One region of the Candidatus Pantoea communis genome, then DNA from elsewhere that is predicted to be linked to it. Evidence: predicted binding sites of a transcription regulator. Region 1 holds the regulator's gene; each other region holds the start of a gene.
What was found. The regulator PhoB, encoded in region 1, activates phosphate uptake and scavenging genes when phosphate is short. The targets are predictions, from matches to a motif close to CTGTCATAAAACTGNCNNAT.
Positions count from the first base shown of each region.

Region 2: a site for PhoB is predicted at 1,519-1,538, ahead of phoA (alkaline phosphatase). Genes of this name have one in related genera too.
Region 3: a site for PhoB is predicted at 2,865-2,884, ahead of ugpB (sn-glycerol-3-phosphate ABC transporter substrate-binding protein UgpB). Genes of this name have one in related genera too.
Region 4: a site for PhoB is predicted at 2,154-2,173, ahead of pitA (inorganic phosphate transporter PitA). Genes of this name have one in related genera too.

Region 1 covers NZ_VWXC01000008.1:114,239-118,530, forward strand. The annotation lists gene F3J37_RS12570 (AAA family ATPase) at 1-335, opposite strand, end outside; gene sbcD (exonuclease subunit SbcD) at 332-1,543, opposite strand; gene phoB (phosphate response regulator transcription factor PhoB) at 1,741-2,430, shown strand; gene phoR (phosphate regulon sensor histidine kinase PhoR) at 2,446-3,756, shown strand; gene F3J37_RS12590 (PstS family phosphate ABC transporter substrate-binding protein) at 3,849-4,292, shown strand, end outside.
Region 2 covers NZ_VWXC01000002.1:230,935-235,226, reverse strand. The annotation lists gene phoA (alkaline phosphatase) at 62-1,468, opposite strand; tRNA gene F3J37_RS05180 (tRNA-Ser) at 1,714-1,801, shown strand; gene F3J37_RS05175 (LysR family transcriptional regulator) at 1,866-2,741, opposite strand; gene F3J37_RS05170 (nitrilase family protein) at 2,835-3,848, shown strand; gene F3J37_RS05165 (pepsin/retropepsin-like aspartic protease family protein) at 3,940-4,292, shown strand, end outside.
Region 3 covers NZ_VWXC01000009.1:179,457-183,748, forward strand. The annotation lists gene ugpE (sn-glycerol-3-phosphate ABC transporter permease UgpE) at 1-518, opposite strand, end outside; gene ugpA (sn-glycerol-3-phosphate ABC transporter permease UgpA) at 515-1,402, opposite strand; gene ugpB (sn-glycerol-3-phosphate ABC transporter substrate-binding protein UgpB) at 1,464-2,780, opposite strand; gene livF (high-affinity branched-chain amino acid ABC transporter ATP-binding protein LivF) at 3,066-3,779, opposite strand; gene livG (high-affinity branched-chain amino acid ABC transporter ATP-binding protein LivG) at 3,781-4,292, opposite strand, start outside.
Region 4 covers NZ_VWXC01000016.1:96,519-100,810, forward strand. The annotation lists gene uspB (universal stress protein UspB) at 168-503, shown strand; gene pitA (inorganic phosphate transporter PitA) at 567-2,066, opposite strand; gene F3J37_RS19830 (BaiN/RdsA family NAD(P)/FAD-dependent oxidoreductase) at 2,310-3,494, shown strand; gene F3J37_RS19835 (glycosyltransferase family 32 protein) at 3,561-4,292, opposite strand, start outside.

The sequences.
Region 1 (4,292 bases):
GGTGCCTGCAATTTGCCATCCGCCTGGCCGCGTGCGCGGTTCTGGCTCCAGAAGGCGCGCCAGGCTTCGCCTTTGATCTCAAATTCCACTTCTGCCAGACATTCGGCGGTGTCGCGGGTGATCAGTTCGTTTTGTGTTTGCGACAGCACGCCAAGGCGCGGCGTCTGGTGATAGAGCGCCAGGCAGATAGCATCCAGCAGTGTGGTTTTCCCCGCGCCGGTCGCGCCGGTAATGGCAAACAATCCGTTGCTGGCAAAGGGTTCACGGCGGAAATCGATAAACCATTCACCGCGCAGCGCATTGAGGTTTTTAAAGCGTAACGTCAGGATTTTCATGCAGACGGGTTCTCCAGCGCGGCGAGGGTGGTGCGGAACAGTTGCGTGAGTTGCTCGGCTTGTTCGGCATCTAACTGATCTTCCTGCGCCAGACGGCGGGCGAACACTTCTTCGACTTTCAATTCGCTTAGCGTTTCATTATCCATGCGTGCCAGGCTGCGCTGACGCTGTTCGCGGCTGCGGCGTACCAGCAGCACTTCCACCGGTAGGGCTTCGGTCAGTTGCTCAACACGGCGCTGCAAATCGCTGAGATATTCTTGCGTGGTGATTTCAATATCGAGCCAGACGGGCTGCTCGCGATCTCCCTCGCTAAATTCGCCCAGCTGTTGTTCGATCTCCGCCATTGAGCCTTTCAACATCTGCATCGGCTGGAACTGCGGGATCGGGAGGGGAGTGACGCTATCCAGCTGAGCGCTGAACTCCAGCAGGAACACGCTCTTTTCGCGGCCCAGTTCGTCAAAACTGAGCGGAATCGGTGAGCCGCTGTAGCGAATATGTTCGCTATCGGCAATGCGCTGGGCACGGTGAATATGGCCAAGGGCAATGTAATCCGCGGCGGGAAACGCCTGCGCCGGGAAGGCATCCAGCGTGCCGATATAGATATCGCGCACCGAGTCGCTTTTCGTCACACCAACGGTGGTGAGATGACCGGTGGCAATGATGGGAAGTGCGCGATCTGCCCGCTCGGCCAGCGCTGCGGCATAACACTGCTGATAATGCTGCTCAATCGCTTCCAGCAGTGATATCTGCTTCTCGCGCCCGGATTGCCCCGCCTGGCTGCGCAAAATATCGCGCGGACGTAAATAGGGAATCGCGCACAGTAACGCGCCCGGCGTGCCATCGCGTTGATGCAGCGTCAGCACCTGCTGTTCGCCTTGTGGCGTGGCGCTGGTGATCACTCGCGTACTTAAACAGGCGAGTAACTCGCGTGATTCATTCAGGGTCGCGACGGAATCATGGTTGCCCGCCAGCACAATCAGCTCACAGTGCGTCGGCTGTAGCGCCACCACGAAGCGGTTAAACATTTCACGCGCATAGCTCGGTGGCGAACCGGTATCAAACAGGTCTCCCGCGATGATTAAGGCATCCACCTGATGCTGGGTAATCTGTGCCAGCAGCCAGTCCAGGAAGGCCTGATGCTCGGCCGCCCGGCTTTTGCTGTAAAAGAACTGACCGAGATGCCAATCCGCGGTGTGAATGATGCGCATGAATACTCCCTGCTTCGTTAAGCGAAGGCGAATTATAACCTCTTCAGATCGCAAAGAAAAAAAAGCGATAATCGTTGTCACATTTCTGTTTTTTAACTATTTATCATAGGTCGGGTTTTTCATAAAAGTGTCATAAAACTGACGCATAATGGCGCCGCAAATCCCAGTGACCTATTGTCACAAAAGCAGGAGTTATAATGGCTAAGCGCATTTTGGTTGTGGAAGACGAAGCTCCCATCCGTGAAATGTTATGTTTCGTGCTGGAACAGAATGATTACCAGCCTATTGAGGCAGAAGACTATGACAGCGCGATTGGTAAGCTGATCGAACCCTGGCCTGATTTAATTCTGCTGGATTGGATGTTGCCTGGCGGCAGCGGTATTCAGTTTATTAAACATTTGAAACGTGAAGCCATGACGCGCGACATCCCGGTGATGATGCTGACGGCACGCGGTGAAGAAGAGGATCGCGTACGCGGTCTGGAAGTCGGCGCCGATGACTACATCACTAAGCCTTTCTCACCGAAAGAGCTGATGGCACGTATCAAAGCGGTGATGCGCCGTATTTCACCGATGGCGGTGGAAGAGGTGATTGAGATGCAGGGCCTGAGCCTGGATCCTTCCTCACATCGCGTGATGTCGGAAAGTACCCCGCTGGAAATGGGGCCCACCGAATATAAATTACTGCACTTCTTTATGACGCACCCGGAGCGTGTTTACAGCCGCGAACAGCTGCTGAACCATGTATGGGGCACCAACGTCTACGTGGAAGATCGTACCGTTGATGTGCATATCCGTCGTTTACGTAAAGCACTGGAAGTATCTGGCCACGATCGCATGGTTCAAACCGTACGCGGAACAGGGTATCGTTTCTCTGCCCGCTACTAAACGGAGTCTTTTACCGTGCTGGAACGACTCTCCTGGAAGAGATTATTGACTGAGCTGGCGCTGGTCTGTTTGCCCGCGCTGGTGCTTGGTCTGTTGTTCGGTTATCTGCCCTGGCTACTGCTGATCGCGGTGTCGGGTGTGATGTTTTGGCACTTTAGAAATCTGATGCGTCTGTCGCACTGGCTGTGGGTCGATCGTTCCATGACGCCGCCCGCCGGTCGCGGTAGCTGGGAGCCCTTGTTCTACGGCTTGTACCAGATGCAACTGCGTAATCGCCGTCGACGTCGCGAGCTGGGTAACCTGATTAAGCGCTTTCGTAGCGGCGCGGAATCCCTGCCGGATGCAGTGATCCTGACCACCGAAGAGGGCACCATTTTCTGGTGCAACGGGCTGGCACAACAGCATCTCGGGCTGCGCTGGCCGGAAGATAATGGCCAGAACATCCTCAACTTGCTGCGCTATCCTGAGTTTTCCCGCTATATTCGCCAACGCGATTTTGACAAGCCGCTGACGCTGGTGCTGAACAATCAACATCATATGGAATTCCGTGTGATGCCCTATAGCGAAGGGCAGTGGTTGATGGTGGCGCGCGATGTCACCCAAATGCACCAGCTGGAAGGGGCGCGGCGTAACTTCTTTGCCAACGTCAGTCATGAACTGCGTACGCCGTTAACGGTGCTGCAGGGCTATCTGGAGATGATGGACGATGCGACGATGAACGAGCGCACGCGCGGCAAGGCGTTGCATACCATGCAGGAGCAAACGCGCCGCATGGATAGCCTGGTGAAACAGCTGCTGACTTTGTCACGTATCGAGGCCGCACCGGCTATCGATCTCAAAGAGACGGTGGATGTTCCGGGCATGCTGCAACTGTTGCAGCGCGAGGCGGAAACGCTGAGCCAGGGTCGGCACAGCATTCATTTCCGCACCGATCCGCACCTCAAAGTCTTCGGTAATGATGAACAGCTGCGCAGCGCCATTTCCAATCTGGTGTACAACGCGGTGAATCACACGCCGGAAGGGACGCGCCTCGATATTAGCTGGCTGCGTAACAAAGAGGGCGCGGAGTTCAAAGTGTGCGATAACGGACCGGGGATCAGCGAGGAGCATTTGCCGCGCCTCACCGAGCGTTTCTATCGGGTGGATAAAGCCCGATCGCGCGCCACCGGGGGCAGTGGCTTAGGGTTGGCGATCGTTAAGCATGCATTGAGCCACCATAATGCACGGCTGGAAATCACCAGTATTCCGCATCAGGAAACCTGTTTTAGTTTCGTGCTGCCGCCACGTTTGATTGTGGCGAAGAGCGTGCACAGTAAGGTCAGTTAAGCACGATGAAGTGGCGCAATTGATTGCGTGATGAATCGCGGCGCGACAGAATGTGCAGTTCAATGTTCCTGACCTGATTTGCGGAAGACCTGATGAGATCGCTGTTGCTGTTCACGTTGCTGCTGTGCTCTACGCTGGCACAAAGCCAACAAACCATGCTCACCGGCAATTTGAGCAGCGTCGGTTCCGACACCCTCGGCTATCTGATGACCTTATGGGGCGAGGATTTCAGCCGCCAGTCACCGGGCGTTAACGTTCAGGTACAGGCGGCTGGATCCTCAACCGCACCCACCGCGCTGGCGGCAGGCGCTGCCCAGCTCGGGGCGATGAGCCGCCCGATGCAAATTGATGAACGCCAACTGTTTACCACGCGCTACGGCTATCCCCCGCTGGCGGTGCCGGTGGCGATGGATGCGCTGGTGGTGGTGGTCAATCAGGACAACCCGCTAACGCGTATCGATCAACCGCAACTCGATGCCCTTTTCTCTGTCACTCGTCTGTGTGGTGCACACTCGGTGCCGCAGCACTGGGGCGAT
Region 2 (4,292 bases), on a different contig from region 1:
ACCAATCTGCAGCCCAAAAAATCCCCGCTGATGCGGGGATTCTCGTTGCTGCCGGGAGTGATTACTTGATGCCCATCGCATCCTTCAGCGTAAAGAACAAGTCCGTCTGATCGGTCAGGCCCACCACGTTAGCCGCATAAGGCCCATAGGCCGCGATGCGCAACTGTGTGCCGGTATGCCCCTGAGAATCCTCTTCAGAGTTACCGTAACTGATGGTCATGACCGCACCATCTTTGGTGTTCACCGCCTGGGTCAGGCCTGGGGCTTTGCTGCCATTTTCAATAATCTGGCTGCTATGCGCATGGTCTGCCGTCACTACCACCAGCGTGTCACCGTGTTCACGTGCAAAAGCCAGCGCCTGCTGCACGGCCTCATCCAGATCCACCGTTTCGCCAATCTGGCCGCACGGGTTCGCCGCGTGATCCTGTTTATCAATTGACGCGCCTTCCACCTGCAGGAAGAAACCTTTCTCATTGGTGCTCAGCAGATCAATCGCCTTTTTGGTCATCTGCGCCAATGTTGGTGTTGATGCCGGGCGATCTTTATTCACTTCACAGGTCACCGCCGGTTTATCGATATTGCCGTGATAGCTGGCTTTTGGTCCCTGCCAGCGAACCGGCATATTGCCATCGGAGAACAGCCCCAGTACCGGTTTCGTTTGATCGGCCTGTTGGATGGCATTCATGCCATCAAGGTTATCAACCAGCTGGAAGCCCAACGCCTGAGCCTGCTCGCGCAGGGTTTTACCCTGATATTCACCCGCTTTGGCGCTTTCAGAGAACGATTTCGCCCCGCCGCCAAGGGTGACATCTGGGCGGGTCTTCAGCATCTGCTCGCTGATAGACCCTTTACCGCCCTGCTCCAGCGCATTGGTGGGACACAGCTCGCTGGTTTTCTCCGGGCCATAACATTTACGCGACGTGACATGCGCCATCAAAGCGGCGGGCGTGGCATCCTGCAATTCTGCAGTCGAGACGTTACCGGTGGCTTTCCCAGCGGCTTTCGCCAACTCCAGAATGGTGACCTGATCCTTGCCATTAACGTCTACGCCGATGGCGCCGTTATAAGATTTGGTGCCCGTCGCCCAGGCGGTCGCGGAGGCAGCCGAATCGGTCACGTAATTCGGTTTGTGAGTTTTCTTGTCTAACGAGTAGTGGGTGTACTGACCGGTTAACGGCAGCGCATCAATGCCTGGGAAGAAACCACCCGCGCCCATCGCCTGATTTCGTGCGGCGGTGATTTCCGAGTCACCCATGCCATCGCCGATCAATAAGATGACGTTTTTGGCCGTGGTATTAACGAGTGAGGCTTTCAGCGCTTCCGTCTGGTCGCTGCTGAGGCGGCGCGCGCCACCGTGTTCGGTGATATCACCGGTGGCGGCGCGGCTATACGTTGTTGTGTCTGCCACTGCTGACGTCGCGATGAGTGAAGCCAGCAGAGAAACCGTGAAAAGAGGTATGTGTTTCATTTATAAGCATCCTTATCAGTAAATATAACCAAATGTTTCCGCAGACAAGTCTGCGACAGTCTGGTGACACTTTTGTGGCAGAGAGGGAATAATTTGATGACAGAACACGCAGTTCGGCGAGAGATGCAGCAAGCTGCACAGAGCTTAAGCGGATAGAACAAAAGGAGAAAATAGGGCTTGACCGTATTCAGGTAACTCCCTATAGTAGCGCCCCGTTGACCCAGTGCGGTTGGCAGAAAAAATGTGGTGAGATGTCCGAGTGGCTGAAGGAGCACGCCTGGAAAGTGTGTATACGGCAACGTATCGGGGGTTCGAATCCCCCTCTCACCGCCATCATTTCGAAGAAGAGCCTGAACGAAAGTTCAGGCTTTTTTTTGTCTTCAATTCAGCCACATCGTTAATTTATCTGGCCATCTTCCATTACCATCGCTAAAAACTTGTCTCTTAGCGGGTCCTTAATCTGACCATTCCACGCCAAACCGGTGTGCCATTGGGTATGCTCGCCTTCCAGCGGCAATAGTGTGACGCCTACAGGCAGGATGTGTTTCACACTCGCCGGCAGTAACGCCACACCATCACCAGCGGCCACCAGCGCCAGTAACGTCTGAATATCATCAGCAGCCGACACCGTGCGCGGCGTGAGGTTTCTTGCGGTCAGGAATTGATCGGCCTGCGTAGTGAGCCCTTCGCCCCGCTGAGGTGCCAACTGTAAGAGTTGATGATTTTCAATAACCTGCGTTGTTTCTAAGTGACTCAATAATTGATCAGCGGCTACCGCCAGCACTAATTGTTCCGTATCCAGACTGTGACTTTGCAGTGGTTCAGGCACGGGTAAGCGCACAAATCCCACCTGCAGTCGTCCTTCAGCAAGCCGTTGGGTCTGAACCGCCGAAGGCATATCGTTGAGCGAGACCTGTACGCCGGGATAACGAACGCGAAAGGCAGCGACACGTTTGGCAGCAAAAAGATAAGAAGAGATGCCAAAACCCAGAGTGAGTTTTCCTGAATCCCCTCTTTGGATCGCCGTCACATCAGCAAAGAAATCCGCGTAGCGCTCCACTGCCTCGCTGGCAGCCGCTAATAACTGCTCTCCCGCCACCGTTAACCGCGCGCCATGCCGGCCGCGCTGAAATAACGTCACACCAGAAAGGTGCTCCAGTGTCTGGATCTGTTTCGAGAGTGCGGGCTGGGTGATGCAGAGCTTATTGGCCGCCGAGTGGTAGGTGCCTTCTTGCGCCAGCGTCACAAAGGCGCGTAACAGTTTAATATCCATTCCAATCGGTTATCAAAGTGGGAGAAGTTGTGATTATACACGGTGGATTTCCCTCTGGTGAAATAGCGACCTACTTCCTTTTGGAGAATCACCATGGAACATTCACTTCGCGTTGCCACCGTGCAGTTTTGCCATCGCGCCAGCGACAAAGCTTACAATCTTTCCGTGATGGAGCGCTTTATCGCGCAGGCCGCACAAGAAGAAGTCAAAATATTAACCTTTCCTGAAATGTGCATCACGGGTTACTGGCATGTGCCGGATCTGCCCATTACAGAGGTCGAAGCCCTGGCCGAGCGCACGGAAAACAGCCCGTCACTGGCGCGTATCGCGAGCCTGGCGGAAAAGCATCAGATGGCGATCGGCGCCGGCTACATCGAAAAGCATGATAATGGACTGCTCTACAATGCCTATGCGGTCTGCATGCCGGATGGCCAACGCCAAGTACATCGTAAGATCCATGCTTTCGAACATGCGGGCATCGCCCAGGGAAATGAATTCACCGTGTTTGACACGCCATGGGGGGTGAAAGTCGGGATTCTGATTTGCTGGGACAATAATTTAACCGATAACGTCCGCATCACCGCGCTCATGGGAGCCGATATTCTGATTGCCCCGCATCAAACAGGTGGCACCCATTCACGCAGTCCCTTTGGTATGAAACCCATTCCGGTGAGCCTGTGGGAAAACCGAGAAAGCGATCCCAGCGCACTGGAAATCGCTCTGGCTAGCGACAGCGGTCGAGGCTGGTTGATGCGCTGGCTGCCTTCGCGTGCGCACGATAACGGGCTTTTCGTCCTGTTCAGTAATGCCGTCGGACTGGATAACGGCGAGATCCGTACCGGCAATGCGATGGTGATTGACCCCTATGGCCGCATCGTTAACGAAACCACTTCCTTCAGGGATACGCTGGTGAGTGCCGACCTGGATCTCTCGTTACTGGCGATGTCTACCGGACGCCGCTGGATCCATGGTCGTCGCCCGGAGCTTTATCAACTCCTGTGTGAACCTCAGGGCTATGAGCGTGATGCACGTACTGCACGGTTCTCCGAGGATGTTCCTGTGTTCGATCACAAAATGACGCGTAAAACATTTTTGGATAAAAAATAACGCAGCATAAGGAGTAAACCTTTCGCGTTTTATGAATACCGACACTGAAGACGCCTGGGGAAGTTAATACTAATATAGGGAAAAACAATAAATGAAGGGATTTATGCATCATGGCATTTTTATCTGCGCCATGACATTCACCTCGTTAGCTGAAGCGGTAATAGAAATTCCGTTTAAATTCGATGAGAGTGCAGTACCGATTGCAACACTGAATATTAATGGTCAGGATGGCGAGTTCATGCTTGATACCGGCTCCGCATTTGCTTTCCATTTTGATCAGTCATTTATACGACAGGTGACCTGGTTAAAATCCCTTAAGGAGAAAGTGCGAACCACCGATCTGACCGGCGAAGTGTTCCTGCATGATAAATTCATGTTCCACCATGTTTACGTCAATGGTATGAACTTTGAGAATGTTGAAGGGATTTCCCTGGTTCCATGGGG
Region 3 (4,292 bases), on a different contig from region 1:
AGCTCATCCGGCAGCGACATAAAGAACTGGCGGAACAAGAAGGTCGCAGTTGCTGAAGCCATGAGCGGCAGGGTTAAGCCACTGTAGCTGTCGAGCATGTGCAGGTTTGAAATCACTTCTACCGTCGGAAAGATACGCACTTCCACCGGCAGCATCAGGGTGATGAAGATCAGCCAAAAGAACAGTGAGCGCAACGGGAAGCGGAACCACACCAGTGCAAACGCGGAGAGCATCGATACCGCGATTTTACCCACCGTGATGCCGAGCGCCATGATCAGGCTGTTGAGCATCATCATGCCAAAGGCCGGACCGCTGCCGTTGACGCCCTGGGTCCAGATGCGTGAAATGTTGTCCCACAGATGGGTGCCGGGCACTAAGGTCATCGGCACCTGATACACCGCTTCGTTATCCAGCGTGGCGGCGACTATCGCCACGTACAGCGGGAACAGAATGGTCAGGACACCGAGCACCAGCAGGGTATGGCTGAAGATATCCAGCCCGCGTCGATTCTCAATCATTGGTATTGCACCTTACGCTCGACAAAGCGGAATTGCAGGATCGTCAGGCCAATCACCAGCAGCATCAGCACCACGGATTGCGCGGCAGAGGACGAGAGATCCAGACCGGTAAAGCCTTCGCGATAAATTTTGTAGATCAACGTGGTAGTGGCCTGCACCGGACCGCCGCCGGTCGCGGCATCGATCACCGGGAAGGTGTCGAAGAAGGCATACACCAGGTTGACCACCAGCAGGAAGAAACTCACCGGGGTGATCAGCGGCAGTGACAGATTGAAGAAACGGCGCACCGGTCCAGCACCGTCAATCGCCGCCGCTTCCACCAGCGATTTGGGGATCGACTGCAGTGCGGCAAAGAAGAACAGGAAGTTGTAGCTCATCTGCTGCCAGATGGATGCCAGCACGATCAGGAACATCGCCTGACCGCTGTTTTGCGCGTAGTTCCAGTTATAGCCAATCTGGTTCAGCAGATGGCTGAACAGGCCGAGGCCAGGGTTGAACAGGAACATCCACAGCACGGCAGCGACCACCGGTGCAACGGCGTAAGGCAGCAGCAATAGCGTTTGGTACAGTTTTTTCAGACGCACCACGTAGTCGACCAGCGCCGCCAGCAGCAGCGAGAAGGTCATGCCGCACACCGTAACCAGTGCGCTGAATTCGATGGTGGTCCAGAAAGAATCCAGGTAATAGCTGTCGCTGAACAGGCGTTTGAAGTTATCCAGCCCGACGAAGGTGCTGGAAATACCAAAAGGATCGATACTTTGCAGCGAATACCACAGCGCTTCACCGGCCGGCCACAGGAAGAAAATAGCAGTAATGACCAGCTGTGGTGCCACCAGCAAATAGGGCAAAAAACGGGAGCGAAAAACGGGGCGTGATGAGGACATAGCAGACTCGCCAAAAGAGAAATCGGGGCTGACGCCATGCGCCAGCCCCGAGACAACGGAATTACTTCACTTGCTGTTCAAAACGACGCAGCAGTTCGTTTCCGCGCTTCACAGCGTTATCCAGTGCAGCCTGTGGAGCCTGTTTGCCCGTCCACACGCCTTCCAGCTCTTCGTCCACAATGGTACGAATCTGTGGCATGTTGCCCAGACGCATGCCTTTGGTGAACGGCAGTGGATCTTTGTTCAGCATCTGACGCGTGGCGATGTCTGCGCCTGGGTTCTTGTCATAGAAGCCCTGTTGCTTGGTCAGCTCATATGCAGCAGTGGTGATTGGCAGGTAACCGGTCTTCTGGTGCCATTCTGCGGCGATTTCTGGCTGAGCCAGGAACTTCATGAACTCTGCTACGCCCTTGTAGGTGTCGGCATCTTTGCCTTTCATCACCCACAGGCTCGCGCCGCCGATGATGGCGTTCTGCGGTGCGTTAGGCACAGTTGAGTCATAAGGCATCATGCCGACGCCGAAGTTGAACTTAGCGTAATGCTTGATATCCGCCAGAGAGCCGGAAGAAGCCGTGGTGATGCCGCAATCGCCGTTGTAGAACTTCGCGGTGGATTCATCTTTACGACCGAAGTAGGTGAAATCACCCTTCTTGTTCATGTCTTCCAGCATCTGGATGTGGCGCACCTGAACCGGCTTGTTGAATTCCAATACCGCGTCGGTACCGTCAAAGCCGTTGTTTTTGGTGGCAACCGGCAGTGCATGCCAGGCGCTGAAGTTTTCGATTTGAATCCAACCCTGCCAGCCGCTGGCGTAACCACAAGTCATGCCCGCTTTACGCAGTGCGTCGGCGTCTTTTGCCAGTTCCTGCCAGGTTTTAGGCGGCTGGTCTGGGTTCAGACCGGCTTTCTTGAAGGCATCTTTGTTGTAGTACAGCACTGGGGTTGAGCTGTTGAACGGCTGAGAGATCAGCTGGCCATTGCTGTCGCTGTAATAACCTGCAACCGCTGGCACGAACTGTTTTGGATCCATCTGCACGCCCGCGTCTTTGAACACGTCATGCACAGGCACGATAGCTTTTGAAGCCATCATGGTCGCCGTACCCACTTCGTAAACCTGCAGAATCGCCGGTGCTTTACCGGTACGCACAGCAGCGATACCCGCTGCCAGGCTCTGCTCGTAGTTACCTTTGTAAGTCGGTACGATTTTATATTCTGGGTGAGCCTGGTTAAAACGTTGTGCCAGAGAATCGACTTCTTTGCCTAACTCGCCTTCCATTGAGTGCCAGAAAGGAATGTCAGTGGCAGCCAGCGCGTTACCACTGAGCGCCAGACCAAGCAAAACACTCATCAGGCGGGGACGAAGCGTAAAAGCGGACATAAGTTTTTTCCTGTGCTGTTAGGTACGCGCGATATCACGCATTTTTTTGTTCGCGAAGTAACATGACACGGGGAAATGACGGATTAATAACAGGTTTATGACGGAAATGTGACGGAGATTGCGCGTATTAGAAAGTTTAAAGTGGCACAAGTTATCTCAAACTTGAGCCACTGTTTAGACCGCCAGCGTTGCAGTCAGACCGTCGGCGGCGCAGCCACCGGAACGTACTCTTAGTACGTGAGGATGGCGAGCACTGCCCAACCGCAAGCTGGCAAGTAAGCCAGGTCAGGCGCCGAGGTAAGCGCTGCGTACCGCTTCGTTGGACAGCAACGCTTCACCACTGTCTTCCAGCACCACATGACCGTTCTCCAGCACGTAGCCGCGATCGGCGAGCTTCAGCGCCTGGTTGGCGTTTTGCTCCACCAGGAAAATGGTCATGCCCTCTTTACGCAACTGTTCAATCGTATCGAAAATCTGCTGAATAATAATCGGCGCTAAACCTAAAGAAGGTTCGTCGAGTAACAGCAAACGCGGCTGACTCATTAGCGCACGACCGATCGCCAGCATCTGCTGTTCACCACCGGACATGGTGCCCGCGCGCTGCACTTTACGTTCAGCCAGACGCGGGAACAGCTGATAAACCCGCTCAATGCGCTCCTGATACTGCTGGCGCGTGGCAAAGAAACCGCCCATCGCCAGGTTCTCTTCCACCGTCATGCGTGAAAACACGCGGCGGCCTTCCGGCACAATCGCAATCGCTTCACGCATGATTTTGGCGGTTTGCCAGTCGGTGATCTCTTTGCCGTCGAAGATAATAGTGCCACTGGTGGCACGCGGCTCACCGCACAGGGTGCCGAGCAACGTGGTTTTACCTGCGCCGTTAGCCCCAATCAGGGTGACAATTTCACCCTGACTGATGTGCAGGTTAATGTTGTGCAGTGCCTGAATTGGGCCGTAATGGGCACTCACCCCTTGCAACGTTAAAATTGGGTTTGCCATATTACGCCTCACCTAAATAAGCACGGATCACATCCGGATTGTTACGCACTTCTTCCGGCGTACCGTTAGCCAGCGGTGTGCCCTGGTTCACCACATAAATGCGGTCAGAAATGCCCATCACCAGCTTCATATCGTGTTCGATTAACAGTACCGAGACCTTATGCTCACCGCGCAGTTCGGCAATCAGTTCGTCCAGTTCGTGGGTTTCGCGTGGGTTAAGTCCTGCGGCAGGCTCATCCAGCATCAGGATTTCCGGACGCGTCACCATGCAGCGCGCAATCTCCAGACGACGCTGCTGGCCGTAAGCGAGGTTGCCCGCCTGGCGATTGGCCAGCTCCAGCAGGCCGATGCGATCCAGCCAGGTGGCAGCACGATCCAGCGCTTCACTCTCCCCGCGACGGAACGCCGGGGTTTTGAACAGGCCGGAGAACACGCCACTTTTCAGGTGCTGATGCTGCGCGACCAGCAGGTTTTCAATCACCGTCATCTCACGGAACAGTCGCACGTGCTGGA
Region 4 (4,292 bases), on a different contig from region 1:
GATCTCCTACACTGAAAATGAGTGCCACTGCCGTCTGGGTAACGCGCTCGGGTTCGCATAACAACAATGCAATTCGATTCATCTGTGGCTGGTTAATTTCCCGTGGGGCGTCTACAGCATTTCCCCGCTGCCTTCGACGTCATTGCGGCTCCAGCTGGGAGGGGAACATGATCAGCACTATCGCGCTTTTTTGGGCTCTGTGTGTGGTTTGTCTGGTGAATATGGCGCGCTACTTCTCTTCTTTGCGCTCGCTATTGGCTGTGCTGCGCGGTTGCGATCCGCTGCTGTATCAATATGTGGATGGGGCAGGTTTCTTCACGTCTCATGGTCAGCCGAGCAAGCAGGTGCGACTGGTGCGTTATATCTGGGATAAACGCTATCGCGATCATCACGACGACGAATTTATTCGCCGCTGCGAGCGCGTACGCAGGCAGTTTGTCCTGACCAGCGGGCTCTGTTTTTTGGTGGTGGTGAGTCTGGTTGGCCTGGCGATCTGGCATTAAATAGCGGCAATAAAAAAGGGCGATCTGTGTTGAACAGTCGCCCTCTTGTTTGCCGTTAAAGGCTTAGATAATTTTCAGCGCGATCCAGTAGAGCGAACCTGACAGCACAATACAGACCGGCAGGGTGAACACCCACGCCATGGCGATGTTTTTGATCGTACGGCTCTGTAATCCACCGCCATCCACCAGCATGGTACCGGCAACGGATGATGACAGAATATGCGTGGTCGAAACCGGCATTCCGGTATAGCTCGCGATACCAATCGACACAGCCGCAGTGACCTGCGCTGACATGCCTTGCGCATAAGTCATGCCTTTCTTACCGATTTTCTCACCGATGGTGGTCGCCACGCGACGCCAGCCAATCATGGTACCAATGCCCAGCGCTAACGCCACCGCCATGATGATCCAGATCGGCGCGTACTCGACGGTGCCCAGCAAATCGCCCTTCAACTTGTTAAGGAAGCGCTTATCGTCCGGGGTGGTCTCTGGCAGCTTCGCGGCTTTATCGGCCGTGTCCGAGACGCACATCAGCAGGCGACGCATCTGGCTGCGTTGATCAACCGTCAGTTGGTCATAGCTATTCAGATTAGTTAGCAGCACCTGAGCACGGTCAATGGCTTGCAGCGCACGGCTGCTGTCGCAATGGAACTCGTGAGGACCGCCCACCGCTTCTTCCGGTGCAGGCACAACAGGTGGTGCCATCTGGATGATATGCGTGAGTGAATCGCTGTGCTGCTGATAGTACTGTTCCAGGTGATTGACCGCATCGCGAGTTCGCGTGATGTCATAACCTGAGGCATTCATGTTGACCACGAAACCCGCAGGCGCAACACCGATTAGCACTAACATAATCAGGCCAATGCCTTTCTGACCATCGTTCGCACCGTGGGAGTAGCTCACGCCAATCGCCGAAACGATCAAGGCAATACGCGTCCAGAACGGTGGCTTCTTCTTGCCATCGATCTTTTCACGGTCAGCGGGCGTCATGTGGATGCGCGAACGTTTAGGGGTTCCGCTCCAGTAACGACGCAGGATGAAAATCAGCGAGCCCGCAATCACCAGGCCGACAATCGGCGACAGGATCAGTGACAGGAAGATATTAATGACTTTCGGCAGGTTGAGGGCATCAACCACCGAGGTGCCGGTCATCAGCGCATTGGTGAGACCAATGCCGATAATCGCGCCGATCAAGGTGTGAGAACTGGATGCCGGCAAACCCAGATACCAGGTGCCGAGGTTCCAGATGATGGCCGCCAGCAGCATGGAGAACACCATGGCCAGGCCGTGAGCGGAACCCACATTCAGCAGTAAATCAGTTGGCAGCATATGCACGATGGCATAAGCCACGCTCAAGCCGCCCAGCAAAACGCCTAAGAAGTTGAAAACACCCGCCATCACAACCGCCAATTGCGCCCGCATCGCGCGGGTATAGATGACGGTAGCGACTGCGTTAGCAGTGTCGTGGAAACCGTTGATTGCCTCATAGAACAATACGAACAGCAGAGCGATAACCAAAAACAGGCCGGTACTGAGGTCAAGACCAGCGAACAGATGTAGCATAAACGTTACGCCATTTTTTGGAGGACATGAACGCGGCGCATTATCGGCGACAACCCGCATGATGTGAAAGGAAAATATAGTCCTTTTTTGTCTTAAAATTGCCACAAACCCCATCAGACAAGGTAAAAAGACTGAAAAATAAGCGAGTTACAATATGACACATTTACGGCATTTTTTTGACGCTGGCGCGAAATGCCGCAGATCTCTACAATCACCGCCTTTCAATTATGTGGATTAAGCACTGTGGACAAGTTTGACGTTATCGTAATAGGTGCAGGCGCTGCCGGCATGTTCTGTGCGGCGCAGGCAGGGCAGTTGGGTCGTCGGGTGCTGTTGCTGGATAACGGCAAAAAGGCGGGACGTAAAATCCTGATGTCCGGTGGTGGCCGCTGTAACTTCACCAATATGTACACCGAACCGGCCGCCTATCTCTCGCACAACCCGCATTTCAGTAAGTCGGCATTGGCGCGTTACACCCAGTGGGACTTCATCGATCTGGTGAATCGCCACAAGATTGCGTATCACGAGAAAACCCTCGGCCAGTTGTTCTGCGATGATTCGGCGCAGCAGATCGTGGATTTGCTGTTAAAAGAGTGCGAAGACGGGCAGGTTATGTTGCGCTTGCGCAGTGAAGTGCTGAGCGTGACGCGCGATGAAAACGGCTACAGGCTGCAACTGAATGGCTCCGAGGTGCAGGCTGAGAAATTGGTGATCGCCAGCGGTGGCTTATCGATGCCGGGTCTGGGCGTGACACCATTCGGGTACAAAGTGGCCGAGCAGTTTGGTTTGAAAGTGTTCCCGACGCGCGCAGCCCTGGTGCCGTTTACGCTGCATAAGCCACTGCTTGAGCAGCTGCATACCTTATCGGGTGTGTCATTGCCCACCACCATCACCGCGCAGGATGGCACGCTGTTTAAAGAAGCGATGCTGTTTACCCATCGCGGTTTGTCGGGTCCGGCGGTATTGCAAATCTCCAGCTACTGGCAGCCGGGTGAGTTTGTCACCATTAACCTGTCGCCGGAAACCTCGCTGGAAGAATTCATCAACGTGCAGCGCGAGGCGCATCCGAATCTCAGCCTAAAAAACAGCCTGGCGAAAATCCTGCCGAAGCGTCTGGTGGAAGTGTTGCAGGAGCTGAAGCAGATCCCGGATGTGACGCTGAAGCAGCTCAACAGCAAGCAGCAGGCGGAGTTGGTCATCACGTTGCATCAGTGGCGCGTGCAGCCGAATGGCACCGAAGGTTATCGCACTGCCGAAGTGACGATGGGCGGCGTCGATACCACGCAACTCTCCTCCAAAACCATGGAAGCGCGCGATGTGCCCGGTTTGTACTTTATTGGTGAAGTGGTGGATGTCACCGGCTGGCTCGGCGGATACAACTTCCAGTGGGCGTGGAGTTCAGCCTGGGCGTGTGCGCAGGCGCTGTGAGTTATCACGTCGCCATCAAAGGCGACGCCAGTGTACGAGGTTCAGCTTTATGCTGAGGTTGCAGCGCTAATGCCTGGCTCTGCGTAACGGCGTCACTGCAGGTGTCAGGTTTTTCGGCTGGTCGTGCAGCAATACTTGCCCCAGCAGGCTATCGCTGTTGACCACGCCATACTTCAGATGCGTTGCGATATATTTGCGGTCAAAGCTGGTGAGCTTATACACCGGTGGCAACACCTCCGGTAAAGCGTCCACCATCAGCATGCGGCTCAGCTTCACCGGACGCCAGCCGCTCAGCGTTTGATACAATAACGCACCGGCTTCCGCTTTGCGTAAGTAGAAGTTGTAGTGATTCTCTTCCCGCAGCGCCTGCTGCTGAGCGATATACACCACCAGATAATCCGGCGTCTTGATGCCCTGCAGAATCGTGTCGTAGTTCGGTAGCGCCAATAATTGCTGGAAGAAGGCTTCAGAGCCTAACTCCACAATCGGACGGAAGCAGTGCAGCCAGCGGCCGATAAAGGCATTGTTTTTCGGCGCGGCGAGAAACCAGGATTCCATAACCGGATAAGCGCGATCGCGGGTGGATTCCTCGCGGTAAAAAGCCACCAGGTCATAACGCTCATCCGCATTCACCGCTAACAGCTCATCGAGGCTGCGATTGAGGATAATGGTGGCATCCATCCAGATTCCGCCATAACGATGCAGCAGCTCCAGGCGAATCACATCGCTTTTGTGCGAAGCCCGCATCCCCGCGTGGACAAACTTCAGGTCTGGTAAATAGTCATGCAGATTGAGATT